DNA from 4 places in the Exiguobacterium oxidotolerans JCM 12280 genome. Region 4 is predicted to be linked to each of the others. Evidence: riboswitches for the same ligand, from Rfam matches in the RefSeq annotation. Region 4 holds a riboswitch; each other region holds the start of a gene.
What was found. A riboswitch is a leader RNA that binds a small molecule or an ion and turns the genes downstream of it on or off. The one in region 4 is predicted to bind thiamine pyrophosphate.

Region 1 (7,986 bases), 2.5 Mb from region 4:
TGCTCCTTTTGCAATCGTTTGACCGGCATATACCGAGCGACTGTTCAAATGGGCGTAGACCGTCGTGTACGCAAGTCCATTGATTGTGTGCGTCATCATAACGTAATTGCCATAAGCACCGTAATTACGAGACGTGATGACTTTACCGGCAGCAGAAGCATAGACGGGAGTTCCTGTTGCAGCGCCGATATCGATTCCGTTGTGGAACGTATAACCGTAAACGCCGCTCGCTGCGCCGTAGCCTTGTGTGATTGGACCACTTGCAGGTCGTGAAAAGCTACTCGATGCTTTTGTTGCAGTCGTTGTTGTGACTTTATACTTTTTGACATACTTGGAAGCGACATAACGGGAAGAACCTGAGTATGAAATTTTCGTCCATGATCCGGATACGCCGAGGTATTTGTATGTTTTTCCTTTATTGACGGTTCCGACTGCTTTATAGGCAGTCGATGGACCCGTTCGAACACGGAGACCGTCAGCCATTACTTTTACTTTATATGTAGTTGCTGCTTCGACTTTTTCGATGCCTGTCGTTGCGAAGCCCGAAACCATCAGTGCTGTCATTGTCATTGTTGTTAACATACGTTTCATATGTAGTTCCTCCTAGTTGGGAAAAGGCGACGGACATCAGTAAAACTAAGTCTTTTTATGTTGGAAGATAAAAGATCTATGTAGTTAATGTTAAAAATGTTTTCTTGATAGAATGATTATAGCATCGGAAATAAAGGGGAAATATTTCAGTTTTGTTTCAAAGTTATCATTGTATAACATATATTGTAATGGGCATTATTGGGTTTAAAAGAGCGCAAGAAACCTCCCGCTGTTTTGAAAACGCGGGAGGTTGCAAGTATTGTTTCAATTAAGATGTAGGAGCGATGACATTTAAATGTTGAGGTAAAACGCGGACCGTGATTGGGAGCTCATCCGCGGTATCTCCATCTGCGTTAATCGAAAGTGTCTCGTCGGACTCGATTTCGACTTCGGTTGTCGTGAAGTACTCGATTTGATCAGCGTTCGATAAGTCACCTGTTAAAAGCTTCGGTAACGCTTGTAAGGCGTCGAAGAACCCTAATTGTTTGACGAGGAAGACATGCAACAAACCGTCATCGACACGTGCATCTTTAGCGAACGACTCGAATCCACCAACGGAATTCGTCAACGAGACGATGAGTAAGGGTGTTTCCCCATCAAACGTCTTTTCCTTTGCTCTTAATATGAGTGGATAGGGGCTGTGATCTTTAAAAGCTTTTAAGCCTTCGATGAAGTAGGCGACTGATCCGAGTGATGTTTTCTGTTCGACACTCACTTCTTCGACGGCATCGGCAATCAGACCGACAGCGATCACGTTCATGAAGTAATGCGAGCCGTACTTACCGATATCAAATGGGCGAATCGGAGCATCTTCGAGAACGCTGATTGCGTCGCGGGCATCCGTCGGAATATGGAGCGCACGTGCTAAATCGTTGACCGTCCCGAGTGGAACGATACCGAGCGTCGGACGGTGGTCTTGTTCTGCGATTCCCGTGATGACTTCATTGACCGTTCCGTCACCGCCCATTGCGACGACGGCATCATAATGCTCGTGCGACGCGGTCCGTGCAAATTCCGTTGCGTCGAGTTCTTTTTCTGTGAACCGGACATCGACCGTCGCAAAGCGCTGGGCGAGTGTTCCTTCTGCAAATTCTGCGTATTTTTTACCTAATTCTTTCCCGGATGACGGGTTAATAATTAACATGGCCTTCGACACATTCAATTCCTCCTTAGTGACTCTCTGTTCCTATTTTCCCAACTGACGACCAAGATAATCCTAGCGCAGCAAAAAAACCTTGGAGGCGATTACACGCGCCTCCAAGGTTTTTAGTAGAAAAGGAATGCTTAACGTCGTGCGACAGGTGGAGCTTCACCAGCAGCTGGACGCGCTTCTTCTTCATCGTCCCAACATTCGGTATTTTCGATACCTAATGCTTTAGCAGAGAAGACAGGATCAAGACCTTGCTTACGTTGGTTCTGGTAGTCATTGATGACTTTGATTGCGACTCCACCTAAGAGCGAGATGGCTGTTAAGTTGATTAATGTCATTCCGGCCATGAAGAGGTCGGCGAAACTCCAAACCATTCCGAGGCTGAGGAGCGATCCGATGAAGACAAATGCCATCGTAGCAATTCGGAAGCCAAAGACAGTTGATTTACTTTTCTTGATGAATTCAATGTTCGTTTCACCGTAGTAGTAGCTACCGACAATTGAACTGAAAGCGAACAAGAAGACACTGATTGCGATAAAGGCTGGTGCGACGGCACCGAGTTGCTCAGAAAGCGCATTTTGTAACATGGCGATACCTTCACCATTACCGGCAGCGTAGCTGTCACTGAGTAAGATGATTGTTGCTGTTGCTGTACAGACGATCAATGTGTCGAGGAAAACACCAAGTGTTTGTAAGAATCCTTGTTTTGCTGGGTGAGAAACTTCAGCGGCAGCAGCAGCGTTCGGCGCAGAACCCATACCGGCTTCGTTCGAGAAGAGACCACGTTTAACACCGAGCGAGATCGCAGCACCGACAGATCCACCAACAGCTTGGTCGATCCCGAATGCACTCTTGAAGATCATTGCGAAAACCCCTGGAAGTTCAGTGATGTTCGTGATGACAACGAAGATTGCAGCGATCAAGTAGAGTGACGCCATGATTGGCACGACGATTGCTGAAACTTTCGCAACCCGGTGTACACCACCGAAGATGACGAGGCCTGTAAGAACAACTAAGATACCACCGACGATCATTTTGTCGATTCCAAAGGCGTTATCAAAAGCAGCGGCAATCGTGTTCGATTGAACCGAGTTAAAGATAAGACCAAATGTGACGGCGATTAAGATTGCAAAAATGATTCCGAGGACGCGGTTGTTCAATCCTTTTGCGATGTAGTACGCAGGACCACCGCGGTAAGCGTTATTGCCTGTATCACGTACTTTATAGACTTGAGCAAGCGTACTTTCAATAAGGGCAGTTGCGCCACCGAGGAGGGCGACCATCCACATCCAGAAGACCGCTCCAGGTCCACCAAGTGTGACGGCGATCGTAACACCGGCCAAGTTCCCTGTACCGATTCGAGTCGCGGCACCGATGAAGAATGATTGAAGGGATGTAATACTCTGACCTTCATCATCTGTTGTCTTTTCATTTTTATCGAGTGTGACACGGAACATCTCTTTCAAGTAACGGAATTGGATGAACTTCGTTTTGATGGTGAAGTAGATCCCGACTCCGATTAAAGCGGCGATTAAGATATAAGACCATAAGATGTTGTTAGCGAAGTCGACGCCTGATTGTACAGCTTGTTGAAATGCATCCATGTGATAGTTCCTCCCAAAGTGTTTTTGCTGAAAAGTGATAATAGCTATAAGTTGAATTATACGAATTTTCAGACAACTTGCAAGCTTTTTTTCGAAACTTTCTTTTAAAATGTTTAAAATATATTTTTTTGGATTCAGAAAAACAGATCGTCATCAAAGCATTTTTAACATAAAAAGCCACCGCACTTAATGAAGCGAGCGGTGGTGAAATGATGCGCCTTTTGATTAGTGATCGACGGCCAACAATTTTTCATAGAAGACATCAATTTGACTGACGAGCTGTTCACGCGCTGAGAATAATGGCGCAAGGACTTCGTAATCTTCTGTCGTCGCTAGTGACGCATCGAGTAAAGCCACTTCATCCTCTAGCTGTTGAATCTGTTGTTCGAGTTCGTCTGTACTTAAAGGTGGACGTGCCTCAGTTACTGGCGTCTTGGTGGCTCGCTCGATAGGCGCGGGTTCCACTGATTCGATGTTTGTCCGAGCCTGTCGTTTTTCGGTAGCATAGTGGTAAGGACCAGAAAACATTTCCGTCGTGTCATCTAACCAGTACGTTTTCGAAAAAAGTCGATTCAAGAAGTAACGGTCATGCGATACGGCAATCAGCGTTCCGTCAAAGTGCTCGAGTGCTTCTTCAAGCGCCTCGCGGGATTCAATGTCGAGGTGATTCGTCGGTTCGTCCAGAATCAGGACATTAAGCGGCGAATGGACAAGAATCGCGAGCATCAAACGCATTTTTTCTCCGCCGCTTAACGCACTAATCGATAAGAAGACACGGGGACCGAAAAATAGGAAACGGGCTAACAGGGACCGGGCTGTTCCTTCATCTGTCGAAATGCGTGAGCGGAAGTAATCGATCAGTCGCTCTTCACCCGGCATGTCAACGTGTTGCGATAAAAATCCGACGCGATTTGACGGACCACGCGTAACATGTCCGTTCGTCGGTTCGAGTTGTCCGAGTAAGACACGTAATAACGTCGTTTTCCCACTCCCGTTCGCACCGACGATCCCAATCCGGTCACGCGGCGCGGCTTCGAAATCAAGCGACGTAAACAACTTGCGGTCGGCAACTGAAAGTTCAACATCCGTCAAGCGGTAAACGACTTGACTGAGTTGCCCGTGCGACGAAAATTGGATATCAGGCGCCGCTTTTTCAAGAAGTGGCCGTTTGAGTCGCTCAATTCGTTCGAGTGCCCGTTCCATCGCTTTTGCTTTCCGGAACAGTTTTTCGCTCGGAGGAGAGGCTTCATTTGCCCACTGGCGTAACCGCCTAATCGCATCCTTCATTTGTTTGATTTTCTTTTGTTGTTCCGTGTAGGCGTGGAACTGTTCGAGGAGCAGGCGTTCTTTCGCGACCGTATACGCCGAATAATTTCCGGGGTAGATCGTCAATTCACCATCTTCTAGTTCCGCAATCCAATTGACACTTGCGTCAAGGAACACGCGGTCATGCGAGACAATCAGGACTGCGCCCGGATAACTGTTTAAAAATTGTTCGAGCCATTCGATGGCTGCGAGGTCGAGGTGATTCGTCGGCTCGTCGAGGATCAACAAGTCCGGTTCCGTCAAAAGCATCCGGCCAAGGCAGATTTTCGTTTGTTCGCCACCACTCAATTGAGAAAAGGGACGTGTCAGCAAGGCATCGAGGTGGAGGCCGTTAATCATACGTTGGATTTTTGAATCGAGTAGGTACCCGTCCTGTCGTTCGAATTGTTCGGTCACGCGCGTATAATCGTTCAGCACATCGTCGAGGTGGTCGGCATTTGCCATTTGTTGTTCAAGCTGATGCATCGTCGTCCGTAAGGCGACGACCTGGGCAAATGCGGTCCAGAGAACATCGAGGCCGGTCAATTCTTCTGCGAACTGTGGGATTTGAGCCAAATAACCGATGGAAAGTCCTTTTTTTAGATAAATGGTTCCGCTGTCCGGTGCATCGAGTTGAGCGATTAAGCGCAGTAACGTTGTTTTTCCGGTTCCGTTTCGACCGATCAATCCGATACGGTCAGCTTGTTTAAGATAGAGTGAGATGTCGGTTAAGACGGATGCTCCTCCGAATTGTTTTGTCAGATGTTGGATGTCGCATATCATGATCAATAACTTCCTTTCATGCGCATCAAAAAAACGGAGAACGCAAATAGCGCTCTCCGTTTACCGTAGAATGTGCGCTTTGCTTTATTTTTCAGATAGATGTTCTAGAAAAAGGGCAGACTGATCCCTTAGAACGCCATTCCATGAAAAATCGCGCGCAACAGATAAAGTTGTTCCATCAACCAATGCTTACACGCAGCAAAACCCATCTTCTACACCACCTTTTCGTTTCGATAAAGCCAGTTTACCATATGTTAAGCTGGAAATGATACCGTTTTCAGTTACTTGAACAGTCCGGAAATCGATTTAAAGAAATTACTTAGACCGTCAAACAATTTTGCGAAAAATCCTTTCGTTTCTTCCGAGGTCGCGAATGCTTGAATATCTTGACCGGCACTTTTTAATCCGGTCTCAATTTGTCCCCAGTTCAAGTCTGCTTTCTCCATTTGGCTGAACAATGACGTCAATCGGTCCATCTGGGCGTCTGACAATTGGATGTTGTTATTTTGAATGACTTGGATGATGACATTCTCGATATCGACTTTGGTTTCCGGTTTTTGTTTTGCGATTTCGGCCTTGATTTCATTCATCAGTTTGGCGACTTTGTCCGTCCCGACCGTTTTTCCGACATCGGACGTAACGGCTAGTTCTTGTTGGGCTAAATCTTTTCGTTCATCCGTCAATTTAATACCGGTTTCTGCCGACGTTTGATCATATGCTTTCATGATTCCCGTCAAAGCAGACGTACCGGTGACTTTATAAGGAGAAGTAATCGTGATATCGGCGTCCGTCACACCCGCTGTGACGAGAGCATTCAAATACATGTCCTTTGTGACCCAAGTGATGTTTTCGGTTGCGACCGAGAGACCGTCGCCTTTTTCAGCGAGTTCAATTTTTGCGGAAGAGTACATGTTACCGCCGAGTTGCGATTGGGGAACGTTCTTCCCTAAATATTTTTCCTCATCAGCTGCCGTGGCGATGACGGGCGTGATGCCTTCCGGCGCATTCAATCGGGCGAGCACCCAGGCCTTGTCTTTTGCACCGAGCGATTCACCGAGCGTGATGATCGTTTTATCGACGACTTGTTCTGCTGAAGCAGCAGTCGGGAGAAGTAAGCTTGACGCTAACAGCGTTGTTGTCATGATTTTTGTTGCTTTATTCATAGTAGGAATCCTCCGAGTATAGTAGATAGTATCAGGTACTAATCCTATTGTAAGTGACGTGTTCCGGAACGGAATCGGTCTTGAGGCGGAACGGAACACGCGTCTCCTGCCCCATACAGTATACTAAGTTTTTCCTGAAATACGGACGATTTGACTGAAAAAGTGGTATAATTAAACAAGAATTAAATAATGACCACTAGGGGAGTCGGTAGGCCGACTGAGACGACGAAGACGTTCGGACCCTTTGAACCTGATTAAGTTTGGACTTACGGAGGGAAGTGGCGTGAACGTCTCTTTTGTGGTCTCTTCACGTCATGCCCTGTTCGTAGGGTGTGGCGTTTTTTGATTCAACAAAAGGGGGAATTAGGATGAAATTCAGTCAAGAAATTCGGCAAGCCGCAAAAACGTATTGGGACAGCAGCTTTTCCCATCCATTCGTCACTGGCATTGGTGACGGGACGTTACCGCTCGAAAAATTTCGGCATTATGTCATGCAAGATGCGTATTACTTAAAACATTTCGCAAAAATTCAAGCCCGCGCCGCCTCAAAAGCAACAGATTTCGCGACGATTGCAGAGCTTGCGGAACATGCGACGTCGACATATGCGGCTGAGCTGTCGCTCCACCAGTCTTTTTTCGAACCGCTTGCTATCACGGAAGCAGATTTAGCAACGTTCGAACCGGCACCGACTGCTTATGCCTATGTCTCGCATATGCATCATGCGAGTAAGGGGACGCTTGGTGAGACGATTGCAGCGATATTACCCTGTTACTGGCTCTATTATGAGGTCGGACAACAACTGTTGACGAAATCACCTGCGTCACCGATCTATCAGCAGTGGATTGCAACATACAGTTCAGAATGGTTCGAACGGGTCGTCTTTGAACAAGTCGACCGTCTCGATGCATTGGCGGCGCAAGCGACTGAAGCAGAACGAGAACGGATGAAACAACATTTTGTCAAAAGCTGTTATTACGAATTACTCTTCTGGGAAATGGGCTGGACGGAAGAAACGTTTGAACGTGTTTTTACAGGAGTTACGCGTCAAGCAAAAGTAACGAAACGATAAGTACAGCTTTAGCCGCTGTCGATCAGCGCGATCAGACGGCAGACCGCACAAAACCTGAGCAATTTTCAGCTTTCGTAAAGAAAGTCATGGTAATCGCTCAGGTTTTTTTGTGGGTGGATTACAGGCATGATGAAGATTCTGGTAAGGAAATCAGCTGTACCGCTCAATCAAATCGTTTAATTGTTGTTTGACGGCGTTTCGGTCCATCAAATCGTGGTTCGATAAGGATAGCTTCGTCATTGTCTCATCCGCACCCGCCATCTCACTGAAGAGCGAGCCTAAGTCGTGGGCACGACGGTCGATTTGCAAGACGATGTCGA
Region 2 (7,986 bases), 2.1 Mb from region 4:
AGATGATAAGATGATTACGGATTACCGCAATACACAAAAAAAATTAGCAAATGCTCAACAAGAGTTAAAAGATAAAAAAGTAAAACTTGTGACAGAGAAAAAAGAATTAAAACGTCAGCAAGCAGAACTTGAACAGCAAATCAGTGAACGAAACAAACGCATTAAAGAACTTAAGAAGCAAAAAAAGAAATTTGAGACACAGTTGATGGACGCGAAGGAAGTTCAACAAATCTTGATTGCGCAAGAAAAAGCAATCGCGGCAGAAAAAGCGGCACGTGAACGTGAAGCACGGATTGAAAAAGAGCGCAAGGCACAAGAAGCACGAGAAGCAAAAGCTCGTGCTGAAGCTCAAGCGGCACAAGCAGCAGCCGATCAGGCAGCGGCAGAAAAGGCAGCAGCTGAGCAAGCAGCAGCAGAAAAAGCGGCAGCCGAGCAAGCAGCAAAACAAGCAGCTCGTCAAAAAGCAACAACGAATTCAACAAAACAATCAACACCGGCACCAGCGCCGGTAGCACCAAAACCAGCGCCGGTAGCACCAAAACCAGCACCAGTAGCACCGAAGCCAACTCCGGCTCCAGCTGCATCTTCAGCATTGTTCATTCATCCGACAAGTGGTGCGACTACACAAGGATACGGCTCAGCAAGTGGTGAAAATGGATACGGATTCCATAATGGCATCGACTTTGGTGCACCGGTTGGAACACCAATCGTCGCAGCAGCAACAGGAACTGTCATTACGGCTTCTAGCAGTGGTCCTTACGGGAATCACATTATGATTGCTCACCAATTGAACGGAAAAACGTATACGACGGTTTACGCACACATGAGTTCATTGAATGCGCGTGCAGGACAACGTGTCAGCCAGGGACAACAAATCGGTGCACTTGGTAGCACGGGTAACTCGACTGGACCACACTTACACTTCGAAATTCATGTCGGCGGGTATATCTACAGTGGAACAGGCCCTGCAAATAGTGTTAATCCTATGTCAATGTTATAAAATCGTAAAAGAACTGCTACATTGTAGCGGTTCTTTTTTTGTACAGCTTAAATAATTAGTTGTTATATTACAAAATAACGTTTTCATTTGAAACGTAAATGAAATTTTTCTGAAACTATTACGATGCTATAATCAATTTCAGATAGTTTTACTACGAAACATGACTTCAAAAATCGAATTCATACATAAGCGAGGAACTCACATATGCTAAAAAAGTTATTTTCTACCGTACTATTAGGGACGTTATTATTGACGAACACCCCAATCACTCAAGCGGCTACAATTAAAGAAAAGAAAGCAGATAATGCAGCTGAGCAACGTAAGCTAGAAAAATCAATCAAAAAACAAGAATCTAAAATTTCAAAAGAGCAGCGTCAAATCAATGTGATTGATGCAGCAATCAATGAAAATATTTTCCGTGTCTCGGAAAAAAATAAACAGATTCGTCAGTTGAATGAACGAATCGAAGAGCTTGAGGCAGACATTATTCATTATGAAGAAATGTTGAAACGCCAGGAAGAGCTGTTAGGAGACCGTCTTCGTGTGCTTCAAGAAAATGATGGAAATTCTATTAAATGGGAAGAAGTCATTTTTGGTTCGAAAGACCTTGGTGATCTCTTTAGTCGTGTGATGGCAGGGAAAAAAATTGCTGAACAAGATGACAAGATGATTTCTGCTTATCTTGAAACGCAAAAAAAATTAGCGGATGCTAAAGCGACGCTCGTGGATAAAAAGGAAGAGCGAGTGAAAGAAAAAGAAGCCCTTTTAGTTCAAAAAAAGGAACTCAAACAGCAAATGAAAGCACGTAGTGCAACCTTAAAAAAATTACGTCAAGGTAAAACAAAATTTACGACAAAACTTCTGAATGCAAAAGAACTTCAAGCGACATTAGAAGCGCAAGAACGTGCGATTGCGGCAGCGAAGGCAGCAGCGAAGGCAGCAGCTAAAGCAGCAGCGGAAAAGGCAGCAGCTGAAAAAGCGGCAGCGGAAAAGGCGGCGAAAGCGGCAAAATCAAACAGCAAGAAGACGTCTGATGAGATTGTAAGTGCTACGCCAGTCGCTAGTGTTCCGAGCGGTTCGGCGCAGTTCGTTCGCCCGGCTTCAGGAAGTGTTTCACAAGGATTCGGACCAGCAAGTGGTGCGAATGGGTATACTTTCCATAACGGTGTCGACTTTAGAGGGTCAGTCGGATCATCAATCGTCGCAGCAGCTTCAGGAACGGTCATCACAGCAGGAAGTGGTGGGCCGTACGGAAATCATGTCATGATTTCACATTTCTTGAATGGAAAAGTGTACACAACAGTTTACGCGCACATGAATTCATTGTCAGTTCATGCGGGGCAAACAGTCTCACAAGGACAACAAATCGGTACGCTCGGAAATACGGGAAACTCGACAGGGGCACATCTTCATTTTGAGTTGCATATTGGTGGTTACCAATACAGTGCGACAGGACCAGCCAATACAGTTAATCCATTAGCGTACTTATAAAAACGAGCTTCGGCTCGTTTTTTTTATGACGCTATGCTACAGTGAAAGGGAAATTTAAATCATGAGCAACTAGGGGAGCTGGAGGAATCTGGCTGAGAGGAAAACCATTCTGTTTTCGACCCTATCACCTGATCTGGATAATACCAGCGTAGGAAAGTTGAGATCGAAGACATGAATAAGTGACCACACTCGTTGGTTTTTCATGGCGTCGTCTGCTTTTTTACAGCGGACGGCGCTTTTTTTCGTTCCGCTTTCTCCTTGTGCTCTCATAGAAAGTGAGGTCTATCGATGAAACATGTACTGACGATTGCTGGATCAGACTCTAGTGGTGGAGCTGGAATTCAAGCCGACTTAAAAACTTTTTCTGCTCTTGGGGTTTACGGGATGAGTGTAATTACTGCCATCACAGCGCAAAATACGTTAGGCGTACAAGCAGTTGAAGATGTATCACCAACGCTTGTCGAAGCCCAGTTGAACTCGATTTTTAGCGATATTCGTGTAGATGCCGTTAAAATTGGGATGGTCTCGAATGAAAAAACGATTCAAGTTATTGCGAAATGTTTGAAGCATTATAAGGGACCGGTCGTTTTAGACCCCGTGATGGTCGCAAAAGGGGGGCATGCCCTGTTAAAGGAACATGCTGAACAAGCATTAATGGAGCACTTGATGCCGCTTGCAACCGTGACGACCCCGAATATTCCGGAAATGGAACGCATGTTAGGGCAAGCGATTTCGACAGTTGATGAAATGAAGCTGGCGACGACGGAATTCGCACAAAAACGAGATATCGCTATCTTGTTAAAAGGCGGTCATCTCGAAAGTATTGATGCCTCGGATATTTTATACACGGAAGGGATGTATCATCTGTTTCAAGAGGCACGATTAAAACGCCAGCATACACATGGGACAGGATGTACATTATCTTCCGCGATTGCGGCACGTCTTGCGCTGGGAGATTCCCTGAAGGATAGCGTGATTTATGCTAAACGGTACGTAACTGAAGCAATCCGGCATGGATTTGCCTTAGGGAACGGAATCGGACCGACACATCACTTTTATGACATTTGGAGGGAAACGGATGCTTACAACCATTCACGATAAAAAACCATTAATTCATCATTTAACGAATGCGGTCACGATTAATGAGTGTGCCAATATGACCCTTGCGCTCGGGGGTTCACCTGTCATGGCTGAAGATATCCTAGAAGTCGAAGAAATGGTTGGACATGCAGATGCTGTCGTTATCAATATCGGGACACTGAACGCAGCTTCACGAGCGTCGCAATTGTTGGCAGGTCAAACGGCTAACCGATTGAAGAAACCGATTATTTTAGATCCAGTCGGAATGGGGGCGACTACACTTCGGACACAATTCACAAAAGAGTTACTCGAAGCAATTCATTTTACGGTCATTAAGGGGAACGTCTCTGAAATCAAGACGCTCATCGGTCAAGTCGGACGTTCTAAAGGAGTCGATGTCGCTTCAGGAGAGACATTAGATTTTCAAGTCGTCCATGAGTTTGCTGGACGGCTCGGGACGACTCTCGTCGTAACGGGACCAGTTGATTTCATTACAGACGGCAAGCGACAAGTAAAACTAACCGTAGGAACGCCACGACTCGGATACATTACAGGGACCGGTTGCATGACGGCATCGCTCATCGGAACCTTACTTGGAGCAGGGTATGATGCATTCGAAGCAGCGACCTATGGGACGTATTTAATGGGAAAAGCGGGTGAAGTCGCAGATGAAGCAGCGGGACTCGGTGATTTCCGGATGGGGTTGTTCAACGCAATCAGCTTAACTACAGAAGAAAGTTTGAAAGGGGTATTGACCAGTGGAGAATGATTACACGGTTTATGCGGTAACAGATCGGCGCTTTCACCCGGACGTTGCCTTGATTGATGCGGTCGAAGCAGCAATAAAAGGTGGCGCGACGATGGTCCAGCTTCGTGAAAAACAGGCGCAAGGGAAAGAATTTCTCGAACAAGCGAGCGACTTGAAGAAAATGATGTCTCGTTACGGCGTCCCACTCATCATCAATGACCGGATTGATATCGCACAAATCGTCGGTGCAGGTCTGCATATCGGGCAAGAGGACATCCCTTTGCGGGAGGCACGTAAGCTGTTACCGGAAGCCACGATTGGGGTTTCTGTCTCGACCGTTGAACAGGCGATCGAAGCAGAGCAAGACGGGGCAACTTATCTTGGCGTAGGGTCACTCTATCCAACGGCGACAAAAAACGATGCGAGTCAGATGACAAACGAAACACTCCGGGCGATTCGCCGGGCTGTTTCCCTTCCGCTCGTCGGAATTGGTGGAATCACACATCATGTGGTGCCCGACTTATTCGAGATGCTTGAAGGATATGCTGTCGTCTCTGCCTTATTCGCAGCACCAGATATTGAACGTGCGGCACGAGAGTTCAAGGAGGCGGTTCAGACTGCGCGTCAAATAGTATCAGACCGGGTATAATCACTGAAGAGGTGATGCACGTGAAATGGCAGGTCATTCGCTTTCGGGGAGGCTGGATTCGGTATCGCATCGAACCACAAATCATTCGAATCGACAATCGCGGAAAGTATCATTTAGGTTGGAAATTGTTTCCCTATCCGAATCGTTATGCATTTGAATTGGCGGTTTTGTTAAAAAACAAACACCGACAACGATATAAACGGCCGCTGTTGATTAAAACGGCATCCATCGCTACGGAAATCTGGGGCCATACACATCTCGATTTATTTTATCGGGTGATGTTACAAGTACCGTTACCACGCTTCCTATCGAATCGATATAAGGAGCGATTGCGAAATACAAGTATTATCGATATCGGTGTACGGGCTGTCGATACTAATCGAATCGTTTGGGATATCGGGAATCGATTAGGGGGATGGGCAGTTTTTCGTACAATCCAAAAAAAGCATCGGAAATGAATCTTCACCTCGCGAATCATCGTAGTCATCTTACTTGCATTTGTTGTTTTAGGATGGTGCAATAGTTTGGAGGAGAGGTGAAGACAGTGGAGGCACCACGCTGTGAGACGATTGCGATCGATAAAAAACGTGCGACTGAAATTGGTCATGCCGTTGAGAAAATCCCGACGCTTGAGATTGGGAAATTGTTTAAAGTGTTATCAGACGCAACGCGTCTACGAATCGCTTATGCATTGACGGTCGAGCAAGAACTGTGTGTTTGTGACGTATCGGCATCAGTTGATTGTTCGATTGCGACGGCTTCGCATCACTTAAGAACGTTATTGAAACAAGGTCTCGTCAAATATCGTAAAGAAGGAAAAGTTGTCTATTATTCACTTGATGACCATCATGTCTCGTCGTTAGTTCATTTGGCAATGGAGCATGTGAATGAAGGAAAGGCTTCTTCTTGAGAAAAATATAAAAAAACGCACCGCAGTCCGATAAAGAACTGCGGTGCGTTTTTTAGCTTTTTCACGAAGCTAATCGTATGAAACAACAGATCATTTGATTCGATGGAAGAGCGTGATGGTCACACTGATGAGTAGAAAGGCTAAAATGGATAGACTAAAGCACATCCGTTTATAGGATGCTGTCACGAGCGCCGTATTTTCGAGTTCTTGATCTAATTCGGTATACAATTGATCTTTAACTTGAGCAAGATCTTCAAGAATGGTCTGCGTGGTCTGTGTCGATTGTTTCGCTAAAACGGTAGCTGCTTGTGAACCATTTGTTTCATAAAGCCTAAAAACGGTATCGATTTCTTTTTCCCAAGCATTGTTACGGGCTAACAAATCTTTAATCGGTACGGGTGTTTCGTTCGAAGCATTGAGCACACGGCGTAAATCATGAATTTTGGTCGTGCAGAAGTAGTATTGTTCAATGTAGCGGTCGTCTTCATAAAGCAATAGGCCGCGAACGGCATTTGCCCGATCTCGATTGTATTCGACGAGTTGGTCGACTTGTTTAATCATCGGGATATCATGGGCGTGCATTTCTTCTGTCATTTTTGAAATGGTACGATAACCTGTCAAGGCATAGATGAGAGGAATCGAAGCGAACAAACTGACTAAAAGAATGAGAGAGATGCGGTAGCGCCAAAGTTTATTCATGCAATCATTCCTTCGTAAGCTAACTGGTAATGTCACTAGCTTAACCACTAATTCCCAAAAAGTGAAGAGTTATCTACTTTTTAGGGGAACATCTTATAGTTACAGGGATTCAATCGTTTTGTGATTTGAGATGAAACCTGGAGCGTTACCAAACGTAGACGTATATGATGGGTCAGCCTTTGTTTACAAAAAACAACCCACCTCATGACAGGGGGTTGTCGTTTCATCGTGTGCGGTTCATTTAAAAAGAGTAGGAATGTTCTTTGTAATTTCCAAAGACGGTATGAATCTCAGAGAAGGTGACGAAGGCATTAGGTTCGACAGAGGAAACAATTTCCTGAAGACGAACGATTTCATTATTCTGCACGACGACATAAACCATCTTCTTTGTCCGGTTGGAATAGCCACCGCGCGCATCGAGAATCGTGACACCACGACCGAGTTCTTTTGTGATGACGTCGTTGATTTCATCTGCTTTTTCACAAATGATAATACATTGTTTAGAAGCAGAGTAAAAACTATAGACCGTTTGCAACGCCTTGGCGCGAACGAAGCTCATAATTAATGCATACATAACATGTTTTAAGTCGAAGACTAACCAAACTAAGATATAAATCACTAAATCCTGCATTAAAAAAATACGCGGGAGCGGCCAGTTATGGAAGCGGGCATAAAAGAACTTTCCGAGGATGTCGAGTCCACCTGTCGAAGCGCCGCCAAAGAAGATTAATGCCATGGCGAGTCCAGAAACTAACCCTGCAAAAATGGAGGCGACGAGAGGGTCGTTTAATGACTCGGGAACCACTTGTGTTGGAATCCAATCAATTAAAAATGAAGAAATAAGGACGATAATTCCTGAAAGTAGCATGAATCGTTTTCTTAAGAAGCGAAAACCAAGTAAGAAAAGCGGGATATTCAAGACAAGTTGGGTCAGTCCGATGGGCGTATTGAACAACTCTTGGAAAATAAGTGTGATTCCCATGATGCCGCCAGATCCAATGTCATTTGGAGATAATAAAAGGCTGATATAAAGGGAGTAAAGAAGTGTACCGATTAAAAGGAAACTGATTTTTTCCGTTCGTTTTTTCTTGCTCTTTTGTTTAGTCTTCATTGTGATTGATGAGAAATCCTCATGCTCCTCCTTAGTAAAGTATCTGCCTGCAAGAGTACGCCTATATAGCATTAAATTCAACCCCTCAACTGAAAAATGTCGTAAAAAGGTGACGCGGGTCGAAAGGAATTGAGTGAATTGAAAAAAATCCTTTTATTTTTATGCTGTGCGCTCATTGGATTAAGTACAGGTTCCATTTTTATGTTGCATTACTCGAAGGAATCCCCTGACAATAAGTGGCGTGATGGAGCACTGGTCACCCGATATGTCGGAACATCGGTTACAAATACAAATGCAA
Region 3 (7,986 bases), 340 kb from region 4:
CTGTCCACATGCCTGTGTCCGGTTCATTCCAAACGTATACGACACGTTTTATCGGTCCAGGCATCGGTTTTGCCGTCGGTTGGATTTATTGGCTCGGCTGGGCCGTGACCGTCGCTCTAGAAATCACAGCTGCCGGTAGTCTGATGGATCGCTGGTTTCCAAACGTTCCTGTCGTCATCTGGTGCGCCTTATTTACCGTCATCTTATTCGGTTTGAACGCTATCTCTGCGAAAGCATTCGGGGAAGCAGAATTTTGGTTTTCAAGTCTTAAAGTACTCGCCATCCTGTTCTTCATCGGACTCGGGGGAGCCGCATGGTTCGGATGGATTGATATGGCGGCTGAACGACCAGCTACGTTGTTCGCGAACTTCACGGCGAACGGCTGGTTTCCGAACGGGGCTCTCGGCGTCTTGACGACGATGATTGCCGTCAACTTCGCTTTCCAAGGAACAGAATTGATTGGAGTCGCTGCCGGGGAATCGAGTGATCCAGAAAAATCGATTCCGAAAGCGATTCGTAATACGGTTTGGCGGACGTTTATTTTCTTCGTCCTCTCAATCACGATCATCGGTGCCTTGATTCCGTATGAATCGGCGAGCGGCATCAGCAGTCCCTTCATCATGGTCTTTGACGCAATCGGCATCCCATATGCTGCAGATTTGATGAACATCGTCGTTTTGACGGCACTCTTATCCGTCGGAAACTCTGGACTGTATGCTGCGACACGCATGCTCTGGTCGATGTCGCAAGAAGGTATGATTTCAAAAAAACTCGCCATCGTCAATCAACGGGGTGTGCCGATGCGTGCCTTAGCGTTCACGATGTTGTTCGCGATGTTATCCTTATTGACGGCATTTTTTGCCGAGGATACCGTCTTCATCTGGTTGTTATCCATCGCCGGTCTCGGAGCGCAAGTCGGTTGGATCTCGATTTCTGCTTCGCAAATTGCTTTCCGACGTCAGTTTATCAAGTCAGGACACACGCTTGACGAATTGAAGTTCAAGACACCGTTTTTCCCAGTCTTACCGATCGTTTCGCTCTCACTCAACCTGCTCGTCTTAATCAGTTTAGGTTTTCAAGCGGATCAACGTGTCGCCTTATATCTCGGCGTCCCTTTCTTCCTACTGACATGGGCAAGTTACCACCTATTTGTCAAAGGGAAGCACCTTGCTGCCAAAAGCGAACAACAAGCAGCCAGTTCGACACTTCAAGACGAATGACTTTGACATATTACCTGGTCCTGGATACACCGGATACCGGAGCCCGCCAATCTCACCAATCTCAAACAGTCGACTGACTAAAAAAGTCGTAAACAAATCAAAGCGCCGACGCTTCCGTTTTACATACGGAGTCGTCGGCGTTTCAGCGTGTAGACAAAGTAATATGGAGTGATAAAAAGCTTGCCTCTTTTCCGTTGCTTTCAGAGGCAGGAGTCAACGAAACGTGACGTTTCTTAGTAACACAGTGACGAAAAAGCGGGCATGCAGACGGTTTAGCGCGCAATCGGTCTCGAATCGCTTAGAACCCATATCCCGATCGCTTCAGCGGGATATGATGGAGTCGCGTCTATCACGTTTTTATTTTTCGTGCGTGCGCAGGACGAGAACTTCCCCTTCGACGACCGTCACTTGCGCAACACCAACCCACTCATTGCTGACCGTCAGCGAACCACCGACCGGAACAGGATGCTCCGTCAAGGGGTATTTGACGCCGCGCAGGGTCAAGTTCGACGGGACAAGGGGAATGAAGGAAAGGTAATGATACCCTTCAGACGCGAGTTCGTACTGACCGGTTTTCCAGTACCGGACATCCTCACGTTTCGTCACGAGTCGTGCCATCGGAAATTGTTTTAACAAATAGACGTTCTGTAGCGTCATGTCGAGCCGACCACCCGTCGCACCAAAGATGAGTAGTTCAGAACCTGCAGCCTGTTCGGTAGCGTAACGTAACGCTAGTTCTAAGTCCGTTTCATCTTTTTCTGCCGGATGAAGCAATCCACCATCCGGAACGTATCCGAGCGAATCAAAGTCACCGATTGCCACATCAAAATCAAGTCCTTGCTCCACTAATGTCGCAATCCCGCCGTCAACACCGATAATCATCGTCTTGTCTTTCACGAATGGTGCGAGCGTCGGGACGTCTTCTACCGGTCCTGCCGCAACGATTAAAACTCTCATCTTTAAATACCGCGAGCGGAGTAACGTAAAAGACGTGGTGCTGTCGTAAGCAAAATACCTGCAACGACCCCACATAAAACGTACGACGGAGCCATATACGTCGCGTTATAAATGAACGAGTATGGAACGACCGGTCCTTTGGCATACTCTGCAAAAAAGACGATCCCACTGATGACATGACAGATATAACGTAGACCTGCACCTAGCAAGGTCGCAAACAAGACAATCGTCATGAGACGCTTTTTTTGACCTTCTGTTGCTGCTTTTTTGACTTGGCCTGCAAACACTCCACTCAAACCGACGACACCATATGCAAGCGTATAGTCAAGCAGCGGTTGGACGACCGTCAAGACTTGCGGAGCGAACATCAATTGAATCGTTCCGACGAGCGCACCCGTGATGACACCACCAACGACGCCGTGACGAAAGGCCATGACGAAAATCGGTAACATCGCTAAGCTGATGGATCCGCCTTGTGGCATCTTAAACGGAATCAATAAATCAAATACAACACCGAGACTCGCGAAAATCGCAATCTCCATTAACATTTGTAATCGTTTCATACTGTGTTCCTCCTAAAAATAAAATAATGATGACAACAAAAAGGCAGTACGACGGACGCCGTACTGCCTGCGTGCGCCACATCCCTACGTCCGTCTGAACGGAACAGGTTCGAAGGGTTAAAGTCTACTCACTTCTCTCAGCCGCTTGACGCGACACCCCTTGCGGTCAAAATTTAATTGTCTTGGCTCTATTATACGTGAGCCGCGTTTCGAATACTAGTGATGGCTTCTGCATAGTCTGGTGCATTGTAGATTGCAGAACCTGCGACAAGGACGTTTGCCCCATTGTCGATACACAGTTTTGCCGTTTCCGCGTTGACACCACCATCGATTTCAATTTCGAACGTCAAACCGCGCTCTGCTTTGATCATCGCTAATTGCTTCAGCTTCGTCATGACGCTCGGCAAGAAAGCTTGTCCGCCAAATCCTGGATTGACCGTCATCAACAAGACCATGTCGACTTCTTCTAGGACATGTTCAATCGTCGACAGTGACGTGTGTGGATTCAGGACGACGCCGGCCTTTGCTCCAGCCCCTTTAATTTGTTGCAAGACACGATGGACATGATTCGTCGCTTCGACATGGAAGGTGACGATATCCGCTCCTGCCGCTACAAACGCTTCGACGAAGTTTTCTGGTCGATCGATCATTAAATGAACGTCAAGGACCATGTCCGTCTTTTGACGAAGACTACTGAGGACGGGTAGACCAAATGAAATGTTCGGGACGAACTGGCCATCCATGACGTCGAAATGGATGTAATCTGCTCCTGCCGCCTCGACAGCTTTAACGTCTCGTTCTAGGTTGGCGAAATCTGCTGATAAAATAGATGGTGCGATTTTAATCATTTCAATACCTCCGCGCTCGATTCTTGATTTCCTCTACAAACATACCATAATTCGTATAGCGTGAGGACATGATTTCTTCTGCCTCCACTGATTTTTTGACAGCACAGCCTGGTTCGTTTAAATGCAGGCAACCACGGTATTTGCACGTATCTTGCCGTGCGACGAATTCCGGAAAACACCAACGTAATTCTTCGATTTCCATCTCGTGTGGAAAATCTAGGTTCGAAAACCCTGGCGTATCAGCAATCAAGCCCTCTGCAAGCGGAATTAACGTCACATGACGCGTCGTATGTCGTCCGCGTCCGAGCGATTTCGAGATGTGGCTCGTCTCGAGATCGAGCGTCGGGTCGAGCGCATTCAACAATGAACTTTTTCCGACTCCCGACTGTCCCGCGAGTACACTTGTTTTTTCCTTGAGTAGCGGGCGAACTTCCTCTACCCCTTCTAGCGTCTCACTCGACGTCTCAATCACCTGATAACCGATTTGTCGGTAACCGGCAATCGCCGTCCGGACTTCTGCTTCTGCTGTTCCTTGCAACAAATCCATCTTCGTCAAGATAATAATGGGTTGAATCTCTTTTGCTTCGATTAAGACTAAAAATCGATCGAGCAAATGGGCTGAAAAGTCCGGTTCTGCTGCTGAGACGACAAGCAACGCTTGATCGATGTTTGCGACCGGTGGACGAACTAGGAAATTTTGCCGTTCCTTCACTTCTAAAATGTATCCAGTTTCGCTTTCGATATGCAATACGACCTCATCTCCGACAACAGGACTGATACCACGTTTTCGGAAGTTTCCCCGAGCGCGCGACCGCACCTCGCCCTGCGTCGTCATGACATCATAAAACCCACCTTGTAGACGAATGATCGTCCCGTCCCGATTTTCTTCGATACGATTTTCTGCCATCCCATGCCCTCCTTCAATTTGCGGTTCGTAGCACACTCATTGTTCTGCTTTCGCTTGTTTATAGGTAATCGTTTTCGAGCGATACACTACATCATCTTTATAAATCGTAATTTTCCCTTCTTCGCCCGGATCAATCGTCACCGGAACATCAAATGTTTCATCACTGTCAATCGACTCTTCAATCACCGTACGTTTCCCTTTAGCATCATCCGTCTCGATTCGAATGACTTGCCGCGGCGGATCTTCATCCCCTTCACCTACAGCATCGTAGGCTACTTTTTCCGGGAAGGTCGCCGTCACGGTTTGTTCTTCCTCCCCTTTTGAAATAAAGACCGTCACGGAATCGTTCGGCTCGACTTTGACACCCGCTTGCGGAAATTGGCGAATGACTTGGTCGAGTTCGACTTCACTCGAAAATTCTTGTTCGAATGTACCATCGAGACCTGTCGCGTCCAAGTACGCTTTTGCTTCAGCACTCGACATGTTCGTCAAATCCTTCAATTCAAATGCTGACGAACCTTCGGATACCGTGATTGTAATCGTCTGTTCCTTTGCAATCACTTCAGTTCCGGCTGAAATCGATTGCCGGATGACATTGCCTTGTTTGATGTCTTCCGACTCTTCTTTTTCGACATCTACTTTTGAGAAGCCAGCATCTTTTAAGATCGAGGTCGCTTTTTTCTCCGTTTCGTCCGTTACATCCGGCACTTCGACCGGGTCACTGCCCGTCGAGACAACAAGATTGACCGTTGAACCTTTTTTGACAGTCACTTTTGCCCGCGGTGCTTGACTGATGACAAGTCCTTCATCAATCGTATCACTTGATCGCTCAGTCGATTCGACGATAAAACCGAGTTTCTCAAGTTGTTTTTCGGCCTCGTCCGCATCTTCTTTTGCGACATCCGGCACAACGACCGTCGGATCCGGCCACATCGCGAACGTTGTCGCGGCACCTCCGAGTAAGAGGAGGAATACGAGCACAATCCACCATCGCTTTTTTTTCTTTTGCTTCGGTACAACTGTCGCGACCGTAGCTTCTTCTTCCTTGACCGGAGTCCCGGACGGAGCTGAGACTGGACTTAACACCATCGTTTGCTCCATCGGATCTTCCCCGCGAACCCCTTCATCTGCTCGTTCAGCAGATAAGGCCGTCACCATATCTTCCCGAAATTCAGCAACGGAGTGTTGCCGATCATGCGGAGCCTTCGCTAGTGCCTGCATGATACAATTTTCTAGTGCTTGTGGCACAGCCGGATTCAAGACGGATGGTCGCCGCGCTGTATCTTGCAAGTGTTTTAATGCAACAGCAACGGGTGAATCCCCTTCGAACGGGACGTGTCCTGTCACGAGTTCATAAAGGACAGCACCGAGCGAATAAATATCCGATTTTTCATCGGCAAATTTTCCTTTTGCCTGTTCAGGTGAGAAATAATGCACGGAACCAAGAACGGACATCGTATGTGTCAATGTCGCGTTCGACATCGCGACGGCAATACCGAAGTCCGTCACCTTGACCGTACCATCCTTTCGGACGAGCATATTTTGTGGTTTTATATCCCTGTGGATGATGCGATGGGCATGGGCATGATCAATCGCGCCACAAATCTGACTGATGATTTCAACCGCTTTATTGATTGCGAGCGGTCGTCCTTCACAGTAGGTTTTCAACGTCATCCCGTCGATGAACTCCATCACGATATAGTAAATTGAATCCTCTTCACCGACATCATAGACGGCAACGATATTCGGATGGTTCAAACTCGTCGCAGCATGAGCTTCGCGCTCAAAGCGTCGGATGAATTGTTCATCATGCGAAAATTCAGTTCGTAAAATTTTGATTGCGACATGCCGTTTTAAGATTTCATCATAAGCTTGATAGACATTCGCCATCCCGCCATTTCCAACTAGCCGTTCTATGCGGTAGCGGTCATTTAATCGATCTCCGTATCGCATATTCAGCCCCTCTTTCTTTCTTTGAAACGGATGGCAGCAACGGTGATGTTGTCTGCTCCACCCCGCTCATTCGCCTCAAAAACTAATCGTTCAACGATTTGCTCGAGTGGCGCATCTTCTTGTAGCAGCTGTTGTATTACTTCATAAGGGACTTCATCCGTTAATCCGTCACTACAGACGAGGACCGTTTCATAATCTGGTGCATCCCGGACTTGGACGTCGACGTCGACGAGTTCGTTCGAGCCAATCGAGCGCGTGATGACGTTTCGTCGTGGATGATTTTCGACTTCTTCTTCCGACAGTTCACCTAATTGCTTTAGCATATTGACATAAGAATGGTCATCTGTCAGTTGCTTCAATTGACCTTCTTCAATCGCATAGACTCGACTATCCCCGACGTGACCGATAACGAGGAGTTCGTCCGACCAACAGACGCACGCCATCGTCGTTCCGACGACGGCCAAGTTTTCTGTCTTGGAATACTGTAAGATTTGAGAATTGGCAATTTCCACTTGCTGTTCAATCCAAGAAGATAATTCAGCTGGTCGGCTTGGCATGTCTGCATAGGCATCAGCAAATACTTGATGCACAATCGCGCTTGCCTTCTCACCTGCCGCGTGACCACCCATTCCGTCGGCGACGACGGCAAGCCCTTGTTTTTCATCACCAACGAGTAACACCGTATCCTCGTTTTGCAATCGAACTTTTCCAGTCGTCGTCAGATAAGCTAACTCCATGACCGTCCTCCTCTTCTATCTCACCTACTGTTGATGCATTTAAGAAAATTCAGCGTGCGTGTCATCCTTGCTTTTTAAAGGCTGCGATGTAAAATCCGTCGGTCCCAAGCGTCGTCGGAAGCAACTTGAGCTCTGCCCGTTCTGAAATCAACGGCTGGACGCTTTCTGGCATTCGCCCTTTGAACGACTCATCAAAAACAAACCCTTGGCTTAAAATGAATTCTGTTTGTTGTTCATTTTCGACTGGATCAATCGTACACGTCGAATAGACGAATGTCCCTCCGCGCTTGACGAGTGGAAGAACTGCCTCGATGATTTGTCGCTGAATGATTGGTAACTGTGTTAAATTTTCTGGTTGCTTCGTCCATTTAATGTCGGGTTTCCGGCGGATGACACCGAGTCCAGAGCACGGTGCATCAACGAGAATCCGGTCAAACGATGCTGCATCGAACCGGTCACCGACTTTGCGGGCGTCGAGGGCTTCCGCTTCTACCGTAGTGAGTTCAAGACGTTCTGCCTGTTTTTTTAGTAATTTAATTTTATGTGTGTGTAAATCAAGTGCCGTCAACGTACCTGTCGTCAAGCCTTCCGCAATATGCATCGCTTTCCCACCAGGTGCTGCACAACTGTCGAGTACATGGTCAGACGGTTCTGCTCCGACGGCTCGCGCAACGAGCATCGAACTCTCATCTTGAAGCGAGAGATACCCACGGTCGAGTAAATCCGTTTGTTGGACACTGCCACTGATGATTTCAAGTCCGTCCGGGGCGACGGCGGCTGGTTTAGCGACGACACCTTGGG
Region 4 (7,986 bases):
GATTCTTGCGGGTGCTGCAGCACCGGTCTTCACGCAACGGGAAGGGTACCCGTACGGCATGACAAAAGACGAAGTCGATGACTTGATTGCCGATACAAGAAAAGACCGTCCGGCGATGCTTGAAGGGTTCGGAAAAATCTTCTTTGAACAAGAACATTCAGAACCACTGACACAATGGTTCCACAATTTGAGTGTCGCAGCCTCTTCTCACGGCACGATTTTATCGGCAATCGCCTTGCGCGACGAAGACTTACGGGATGAATTGCCGCAGATTGACGTCGAGACGTTAATCATTCACGGCAAAAAAGATAAAGTCTGTCCGTTTGAATTTGCGGAAGAGATGCAAAAAGCAATCCCGAACTCACGGATTGAACCATTTGAAGAGAGTGGGCACGGGACGGTACTCGATGAACGCGAAAAATTCAACGACACCTTACTTGCGTTCTTAAAATAATCAATGACACAAAAACAGCCATCGCATACTTGCGATGGCTGTTTCAAACTGTAGACAACGTGCTATCGGGAAATCAAGCGTCTTTTTTCGTTGCTTTCCTCGGGCGAGGCGCAAGCCGTTGCTCCTTCGTCCTAACGGACAAGAAGCAGGGTCTTGCCTGCCTCTGACTGATATGCTCCCCAAAAAGTAGACAGTTGAAATAAGAAAAACTGTTTACTTTTGAAAGGAGCTTTTTTCTATGTCCAAATTCAAGCGTTCCGCTAGTGAAAAACTATATGCCATCCAAACTTATGAAGAAGGAGTGTCCACGTTGTGGGAAGTCGCAAGACTCTTCGGGGTCACACAATCGACCCTACTCAGATGGAGACAGATGTATCGTCAAGGCGGTATCTCAGCTTTGGAGAAACGGTCGGTATGCACGAAGTATTCCAATGAGTTTAAAGAGCGAGCCGTACGCGACGTGCTAGAAAAAGGTGAGCCCGTCATGGACGTCATCATAAAATTAAACATCTCCAGTGCAAGCGTACTCAGACGTTGGATTTCAAACTATAATGGTCGTAGTGAAGACACACTACTAAAGGAGCGATTCGCTATGACCAGAGGAAGAATCACGACATTCGAAGAACGCGTTAGTATAGTCAGCGACTGTCTTAAAAATGGAAAGAAGTATAAAGAAACTGCGAAGACCCACCGGGTCTCCTACCAACAAATCTACAAGTGGGTTCAAAAGTATGAAAAGAATGGGATTGACGGACTGATGGATAGCCGTGGACGTACGAAACCGTTTGAGGAACTGACGGACGTGGAACGCCTCTCCATCGAGATGAAAAAGATTGAGCAAGAGAACGAGCTTCTTCGAATGGAAAATGAGTTCTTAAAAAAGCTAGAGGAGTTCGAAAGGGGGAGAGGTTAGACCAAGTCCGAAATTTGGATAAGTACAAGGCTATACAATCGTTGGCGGACCAGTTCGGCTATTCGATTGTCGCCCTCTGTCGTTTTGCGGACGTATCCCGTGCTGCCTATTATAAATGGTTAAATCGTGTACCGACGGTACGCGAAGAAGAGAACATCATGATCATTGAAGAGCTGACATCTATTCATGAGTCGGTAGATGGAGTCTATGGATGTGAACGAATGGTCTTGAATCTAGATCGCCAATTTAACAGAACGGTTAATCATAAACGGGTTCGTCGCTTGATGCGAATCGCCGGCATTCGTTGCGTCATTCGTCGAACACGACCGAAATATATGAGAACCATACCCGGACAAACGGCAGAAAATCTTCTGAATCGTGAATTCCATGCGGAAAAACCGAATCAGAAATGGTTAACAGATATCACGGAATTCAAATACGGCACCTCAAAAAAGGCTTATTTAAGTGCAATTCTCGATTTGTATGATGGATCAATTCGTTCATTTGTGCTAAGTCGTTCGAATAACAGTCAGCTCGTCTTCGATACGCTAAAACTCGCCTTGGATGATGATCCTGGTAGCTTCCCTCTTCTTCATAGTGACCGTGGGTTTCAATATACGTCAAATGCCTTTCATCATATGACTCAACAAGCTGGGATCACACAAAGCATGTCCCGTGCCGGTAAATGCATCGATAATGGTCCAATCGAATCTTTTTGGGGAGCGCTAAAGTGTGAAAGCTACTATCTTCATACATTCGAGGAGTTCGATGAACTCCACGATGCAATCCGACGCTACATTCGATTTTATAATGAGCTGCGGTATCAAAAACGATTAAACGGCTTAAGTCCGCTGGAATTCAGGGCTCAAGCCGTTTAAAAAATTTATATTATTTGACCTGTCTACTTGACGGGGAGCAGTTCAGACAGTGCGTTAAAAACGCACTTTTCCCATAGGAGTCAACGAAACGTGACGCTTTTTAGGTAACACTATGACGAAAAGCTAGTCATGCAGACGGTATAGGGCGCAATCCGTCTCGAATCGCTTAGAACCGCGAAAAGCAATCGGTCGCGACCCTGCAGCTTTGCTGTAGCGGCGCGGACGATTGCCGCTTTGAAGACGAGGCGAGACAGGGAAACGCGAACGAATTGCATCTCATCTCGATATCGCCTGTTTATGCTTCACAAGAGTTTTTCTAGACCCAAAAACAGCCATCGTAAGTATGCGATGGCTGTTTTTGGGTCTAGATTGAGCAATGAATGTCTCTCTGTTTTAGGAGGTTCAGTCAGACATCTTAGTGCACGTTCCGTCTTGAACCGCACTCCCAGTTCATTCGAAATTCGAGTTCTTTACGTCGTATAACTTTTGATGAACCGGCGATCGATCCATTGTTTCAAACGCCAGCTCAAATGATTCGTCTGATAGTGTCGTCCGTAAAGCAAGGTCCCTTGCTGATGTCCCATCGAAAGAATCGTCAAGTAACGCCCTTGCGGCCGGAACGTCCGCAACCGTTCCTGATTGACGAAACGAAGGAGATTCTCAAGCAAGACCGGGGCTTGCCGGACGGCGGTTACCCCGTTCTTCGGTGTGTTCGGATATGCGGCGAGCGTCGCACAGTCGCCGACGGCAAACAGAGAGGGGTCCTCTAGCGACTGGAACGTCTCGTGGACGAGCAAAAATCCACGCTCGTCACAATAGAGGCTAGACGCCTTGAACAAATCCAGTGCTGACGCGCCACCTAAAAACAGGACGGCATCCGATTTGAATGATTGACCCGACTGGAGCCGGACGGTTTGTTCATCAAGAGAGACGAACCGGTCGACGATGCGTGTCACACCCAGCGTATCCAACCGGTCAAGGATGCTCGCTTCTGCCGAGTGTCCTGCGAGGAGCGGTTCATCATGAACGAGCGTGACCGGACAACCGTCTGATTGGAATGACGCTGCCATCTCGATCGCAGCAGCACCGCTGCCGACGATGACGGGCGACGATGCCTCTTTAAACTGACGGAGCGCCTGATCGATTTGATAATTCGGCTTGATCGTGACGCGTGCCGTCGCCTCTGAGAGATTCCAATCATTCGAACCGATGTTACACGATACAACGTCGTAAGAAATGATTTCGCCTGACTGACAGAAAACTTGTTTCGTTTGCGGATCGATCCGCGTGACACGGTCCTCCATCAATGTCTTTCCGTGACGAGAACAGAGTGCTTTGACATCGACCCGCGTCTCCTCGAGTTGATACGTGCCGTCCGCAAGACCGGAAAACATTCCTGAATAATACTGATAACGGGACGGATTGATGACGATCCATTCAACATCCGGATGCGTTCCTTCCTTGATACATTCTAAATGGGCATGACCTGCCCCGACTAATACGATTCGTTTCAAATCTTCACCTACTTCTTTAAATTAACTGCTTCCGAAACTATGATTCCCTGAATCCGTCCGCGTTAATCTAATGAATGTCATACGACAATCCGAAGCAGGGTAGCACCAAAGCAAACAAGACCAAAAAACAGGCGGTCCTGCTGCGTCACGACAGGACGGACATAATAGGTCCGCTCGGCCTGAAACCGACGCGCTTCCATCGCAATCGCGATTTGTTCCGAACGGATGATGCTGTTCGTAAAAAGCGGTAAACTGATGGCGAAAAACGTCTGCCAGGGCCAAATCGACTGTTGTTGCCGGACCCGGCGTGCTTGGCGGATCGTCCGGATTTCCTGCTGGAAAATCGGAATAAAACGAATCCCTGCTAAAAACCCGTATGCGAGCCGGTCCGGAAGGCGGCACTGGTGAATCAGACTCATGACGAACCGGGTTTGGTCGGTCGTCGCGATGAACGTCAAACTGAGGAAGACGAAGGCGAGCATCCGCAGTGCGATCAACCAGGCGTGACCGATACTTTCTTCCGTGACGCGAAACCAACCGAATGACCAAACTTCCGTACTGCCTTTTCCGAAGGCTGCCATCATCCAAAACGTCAACAGAAACAAGATGAGGTAAGGGGCGACCCGCTTGCCGAGCGTCAACAGAGACCAACCTGAGCAGCCCAATCCGACCGCAGCGAGTGCAAGTAAGGCCATCGTCTCGCGTAACGTCGGTGCCGCAATCAACAGCACCATCACGTAAACGAGGGCACCCAGTTTAATCGCCGGATTAATACGCGCGAGCGGGGAGACGTTTTCCTGCACGACGTTTCACCTCCTCGAGTTGCTGATACAAATACGATAACGGACGAGAGAGTTGGTTATGCTCGAGTAACGTCTCGTCTTTAAACAAAGTGTCCGGTGTGCCGTCGAACTGAAGTCGCCCGTCACCAAGGACGAGCACCCGGTCAGCGTGCCGATGAACGAGCTCCATGTCGTGCGTCACCATGATCAGCGTCGTCCCGTTTAATCGCGCCTGCTCGAACATCTCGATGAGTTGACCTGTCGTCTCGGTATCTTGACCGAACGTCGGTTCATCGAGCAACAGGACGTCTTTTGGTTCTAACAACATCGTCGCGACGCTGAGCCGTCGCTTTTGACCCATGCTCAGGGCGAGCGGCGACTGACGGGCGACACGGGTTAACCGGTAGGATTGCAACGCCGTTTCAATCCGTTCCGGCGTCGGCACCTCCATGCTGATTACGAACTCGTCTTCGACCGTCTGCTTGAGAAATTGGAGCTCTGGCTGTTGAAAGACGAATCCGACGTGTTGGTAATAGCTCCGATTTTTCCATGTCCGCAGTTCTTTTTCGAACAAGCGGACCGTACCGCCTTGCGCCGGAATCAATTTCGCCAGTGTTTCGAGCAACGTGCTTTTACCGGCACCATTCGATCCGACGACCATGATCCATTCTCCGCTGTGTGTTGCAAGCGACAGGTCGTCGACAATCACTTGCTTACGGCGTCCTAACGCGGTGCGTGTCAGCGCGAACGTCTTGTCTTGTCGGACCGGAGGACGGTTGTTATTCACTTTTCGTAACCGCGTCGCCTGGGAAGAAGCGGGGGGTAACGTTTCCAGTTGATACGGGTAGAGGAGCGGTGTCGCAATACCGTGTCGTTCGAGTTCAGCGCGATGCTGACCGAAGATTTCATGCGGCGGACCATCGTGTAAAATCGTTCCCCCGTGATTGAAGACGAGCACCCGGTCGCTGAACGTCACACAGCGGTCAAGCTGATGTTCAATCAGAACGAGCGTCAACGTCCGGTCGTGATGGAGTTCCTCAATCAGTTGCATCAAAACCCGATGTCCTGCCGGATCGAGTTGCGCCGTCGGTTCATCAAGTAATAGAATATCCGGCTCAAGCGCAAGGACGCAGGCGAGGGCGAGTCGTTGTTTCATCCCTCCTGACAGTTGCATAATCGGTGTCGTCAGCGGCACGTCCAGTCCGACACGTGCCAGTGCGGCGTCAATCCGGTCATCCATCTGACTGCGGTCGACTGAACGATTTTCAAGACTAAAGGCAACTTCCGCTCCGACGGTCTGCATGCAGAACTGGTCGTCCGGATTTTGAAAAAGGATTCCGACCGTTCCGTTCGTCTTGCAGTGACCGCTGACATCAGCTTCAATCGCGTCAGGTAGTAAGCCGGCGAGAACATGTAAAAACGTCGTTTTCCCACTGCCGCTCGGTCCGACGAGCAACGTCGTTTCCCCTTCGTGTAGCGTCACCGTCACGTTGTGCAGGACGGTGCCATGTTGCCCCGGATAGCGGACAGACAAGTCGTTACAATGAATCATGCCGCATCCGGTTTCTGTCGTTTACGCCCGATCGCATAACCGTTCAACGTCCCTGTTTTGACAAGCGCATCGACGATGACTTTCGCAAGTAATCCACCGAGCAATGCACCGCTGACGAGTTGAAGGGAAAACGTCAACAGAAGGGTCGTCGTCGTATAGTAGGCGAAACCGTTGACGACGAGACTATAGACCATGCTACCGATTGCTGCGAACATGCCGGATAGAATCAACGTCATTGTGTTGAACTTCCGGTACCCGAAGAGGGCGAAGGCGATTTCCGCCCCAATCCCTTGGGCAAAGCCGATCAATAGGGCGGATAATCCGAAATGACTCCCCGTGAATAATTCGACGGCAGCGGCGACGACTTCTGCAATCAGTGCTGCTCCCGGTTTTTGAATGATGTAGGCGACGAGCGGACTCGCGATGACCCAAATCCCGAACATCCAGTTTGAACCGACCGGTCCGAAAATCGCCGAAACCGGTAACCACAATGTCGACCAACCTAAGTACAGTACCCCGCAAGCAACCGACAACATCATCATGACGATGATTTCTTTCATTTTCCAACTGTTCATGTTCCTATCTCCCTTTGGCACAACCACCAGACAAACAAAAAGACCGCCCTCTATGAAAGAGAGCGGTCGCTGAATCTGCAAACATGCAGAAAAATTGAACGAATTACCGCTCCACTTTCCTACGCTAGTATGAACTAGATCAGGTTCAAAGGGTCCGAAGTGAATCGTCTCAGCCAATGGGCTCCCCTAGTGGATGTGCATATAGTGTGTACGCTTTTTACTGTACCGACTCTACAGACAGTTGTCAATACAGATAAAAAACCCTCCGCGAGGGGAGGGTAAGAAAAATTATTCTTTTTCTTCCGTTTGTTCTTCAGTAGAAACTTCTTCTGTCGCTTCAGCTGGTTCTTCAGCATCAGTTTCTTCGAGATCCGCTTCAAGTGTCGATTCGACGACGGCAACGACTTGAATGTCACCTTCCGTAACGATACGGTATTCTTTTTCTTCCGGTAAATCCGAAACCGATAGAGAATCACCGAGGTTAAGGTTTGTCACATCGACTTCGACGCGTTCCGGTAATTTATCTGGTGTAGCTGCAACTGTCACTTTAAAGAGTGTTTGTGAAAGATATCCACCAAGTTTTGCACCAGCCGCTTCGCCGACGAGGACGATATCTGTTTCGACTTCTGTTTCTTCATCCATTTTAACAGCGATGAATTCAACGTGCTTGATTGTTGGTGTGAAGATATCCATATCGAGTTTGTTGATCAGTGTGTTGACTTTTTTACCACCGATTTGAAGTGCAACAAGTGCATTCTCACCATGTTCACGAACGACTTTGATCAATGCTTTTTCGTCAAAGGCAATCGGTGTACTTTCCACTTTGTAACCATACACGACACCAAGAGCTTTTCCTTCATGACGTAATTGCTTTCTAAGTGAGCGTGGGCGTACTTCGCGTTCTTCTACTTTTAATGTTACTGACATGTTCATTTCCCCCTTGAATTTGGTATAGCCCTCAAAAGGTAATGAAGAAAGGAGTGGAACGAATCGTTCCGGCCAAAACAGTGCATCGAATGCTATTTCAAATTGATTTCATAAAAATGAAGATCGAAGTGAGTGGTTAGCATTTCTCTCCCAGGTCATTACGCTGATATTGAGAAACATGTGGTCGTAAAAGCAACTCGCTGATGCGGTGCTATGATAGTTATACCCCCGTAACATTAAAAGCTAAACATTCCTCGGCAACAAAAGGGCTGTTGGAAGTCCGTTTCCCTTAGAGCAGCAACGGTTTCCAACATGTTAAAAAATCGGTGCGTTTTTGCTTATTCAAGCAGTTGCACCATCTCATCGACTGACAGTGCGAGCGAATCTGGTT

Region 1: another riboswitch for thiamine pyrophosphate. It lies ahead of tenA (thiaminase II); the one in region 4 lies ahead of P403_RS0100620 (ECF transporter S component).
Region 2: another riboswitch for thiamine pyrophosphate. It lies ahead of thiD (bifunctional hydroxymethylpyrimidine kinase/phosphomethylpyrimidine kinase); the one in region 4 lies ahead of P403_RS0100620 (ECF transporter S component).
Region 3: another riboswitch for thiamine pyrophosphate. It lies ahead of thiT (energy-coupled thiamine transporter ThiT); the one in region 4 lies ahead of P403_RS0100620 (ECF transporter S component).

What each region holds. Positions count from the first base shown of each region.
Region 1 is NZ_JNIS01000001.1:2,606,918-2,614,903, forward strand. It holds gene P403_RS0113305 (M23 family metallopeptidase) at 1-591, opposite strand, end outside; gene P403_RS0113310 (diacylglycerol/lipid kinase family protein) at 860-1,747, opposite strand; gene P403_RS0113315 (alanine/glycine:cation symporter family protein) at 1,876-3,345, opposite strand; gene abc-f (ribosomal protection-like ABC-F family protein) at 3,571-5,433, opposite strand; gene P403_RS0113330 (DUF1002 domain-containing protein) at 5,715-6,596, opposite strand; TPP riboswitch at 6,785-6,890, shown strand; gene tenA (thiaminase II) at 6,965-7,666, shown strand; gene P403_RS0113340 (sporulation protein) at 7,817-7,986, opposite strand, start outside.
Region 2 is NZ_JNIS01000001.1:2,152,964-2,160,949, forward strand. It holds gene P403_RS0110885 (murein hydrolase activator EnvC family protein) at 1-1,000, shown strand, start outside; gene P403_RS0110890 (murein hydrolase activator EnvC family protein) at 1,205-2,491, shown strand; TPP riboswitch at 2,553-2,663, shown strand; gene thiD (bifunctional hydroxymethylpyrimidine kinase/phosphomethylpyrimidine kinase) at 2,780-3,592, shown strand; gene thiM (hydroxyethylthiazole kinase) at 3,570-4,340, shown strand; gene thiE (thiamine phosphate synthase) at 4,330-4,968, shown strand; gene P403_RS0110910 (hypothetical protein) at 4,989-5,426, shown strand; gene P403_RS0110915 (ArsR/SmtB family transcription factor) at 5,513-5,878, shown strand; gene P403_RS0110920 (CHASE3 domain-containing protein) at 5,969-6,577, opposite strand; gene P403_RS0110925 (YitT family protein) at 6,819-7,688, opposite strand; gene P403_RS0110930 (hypothetical protein) at 7,818-7,986, shown strand, end outside.
Region 3 is NZ_JNIS01000001.1:432,349-440,334, forward strand. It holds gene P403_RS0102325 (amino acid permease) at 1-1,220, shown strand, start outside; gene P403_RS0102330 (thiamine diphosphokinase) at 1,578-2,177, opposite strand; gene thiT (energy-coupled thiamine transporter ThiT) at 2,180-2,740, opposite strand; TPP riboswitch at 2,805-2,911, opposite strand; gene rpe (ribulose-phosphate 3-epimerase) at 2,932-3,588, opposite strand; gene rsgA (ribosome small subunit-dependent GTPase A) at 3,590-4,495, opposite strand; gene pknB (Stk1 family PASTA domain-containing Ser/Thr kinase) at 4,532-6,448, opposite strand; gene P403_RS0102355 (Stp1/IreP family PP2C-type Ser/Thr phosphatase) at 6,451-7,185, opposite strand; gene rsmB (16S rRNA (cytosine(967)-C(5))-methyltransferase RsmB) at 7,247-7,986, opposite strand, start outside.
Region 4 is NZ_JNIS01000001.1:92,581-100,566, forward strand. It holds gene P403_RS0100590 (alpha/beta fold hydrolase) at 1-454, shown strand, start outside; gene P403_RS16725 (helix-turn-helix domain-containing protein) at 693-1,367, shown strand; gene P403_RS16730 (IS3 family transposase) at 1,382-2,245, shown strand; gene P403_RS0100605 (NAD(P)/FAD-dependent oxidoreductase) at 2,716-3,759, opposite strand; gene P403_RS0100610 (energy-coupling factor transporter transmembrane component T family protein) at 3,837-4,562, opposite strand; gene P403_RS0100615 (ABC transporter ATP-binding protein) at 4,528-6,093, opposite strand; gene P403_RS0100620 (ECF transporter S component) at 6,090-6,668, opposite strand; TPP riboswitch at 6,768-6,866, opposite strand; gene P403_RS0100625 (50S ribosomal protein L25/general stress protein Ctc) at 6,957-7,595, opposite strand; gene P403_RS0100630 (DEAD/DEAH box helicase) at 7,934-7,986, opposite strand, start outside.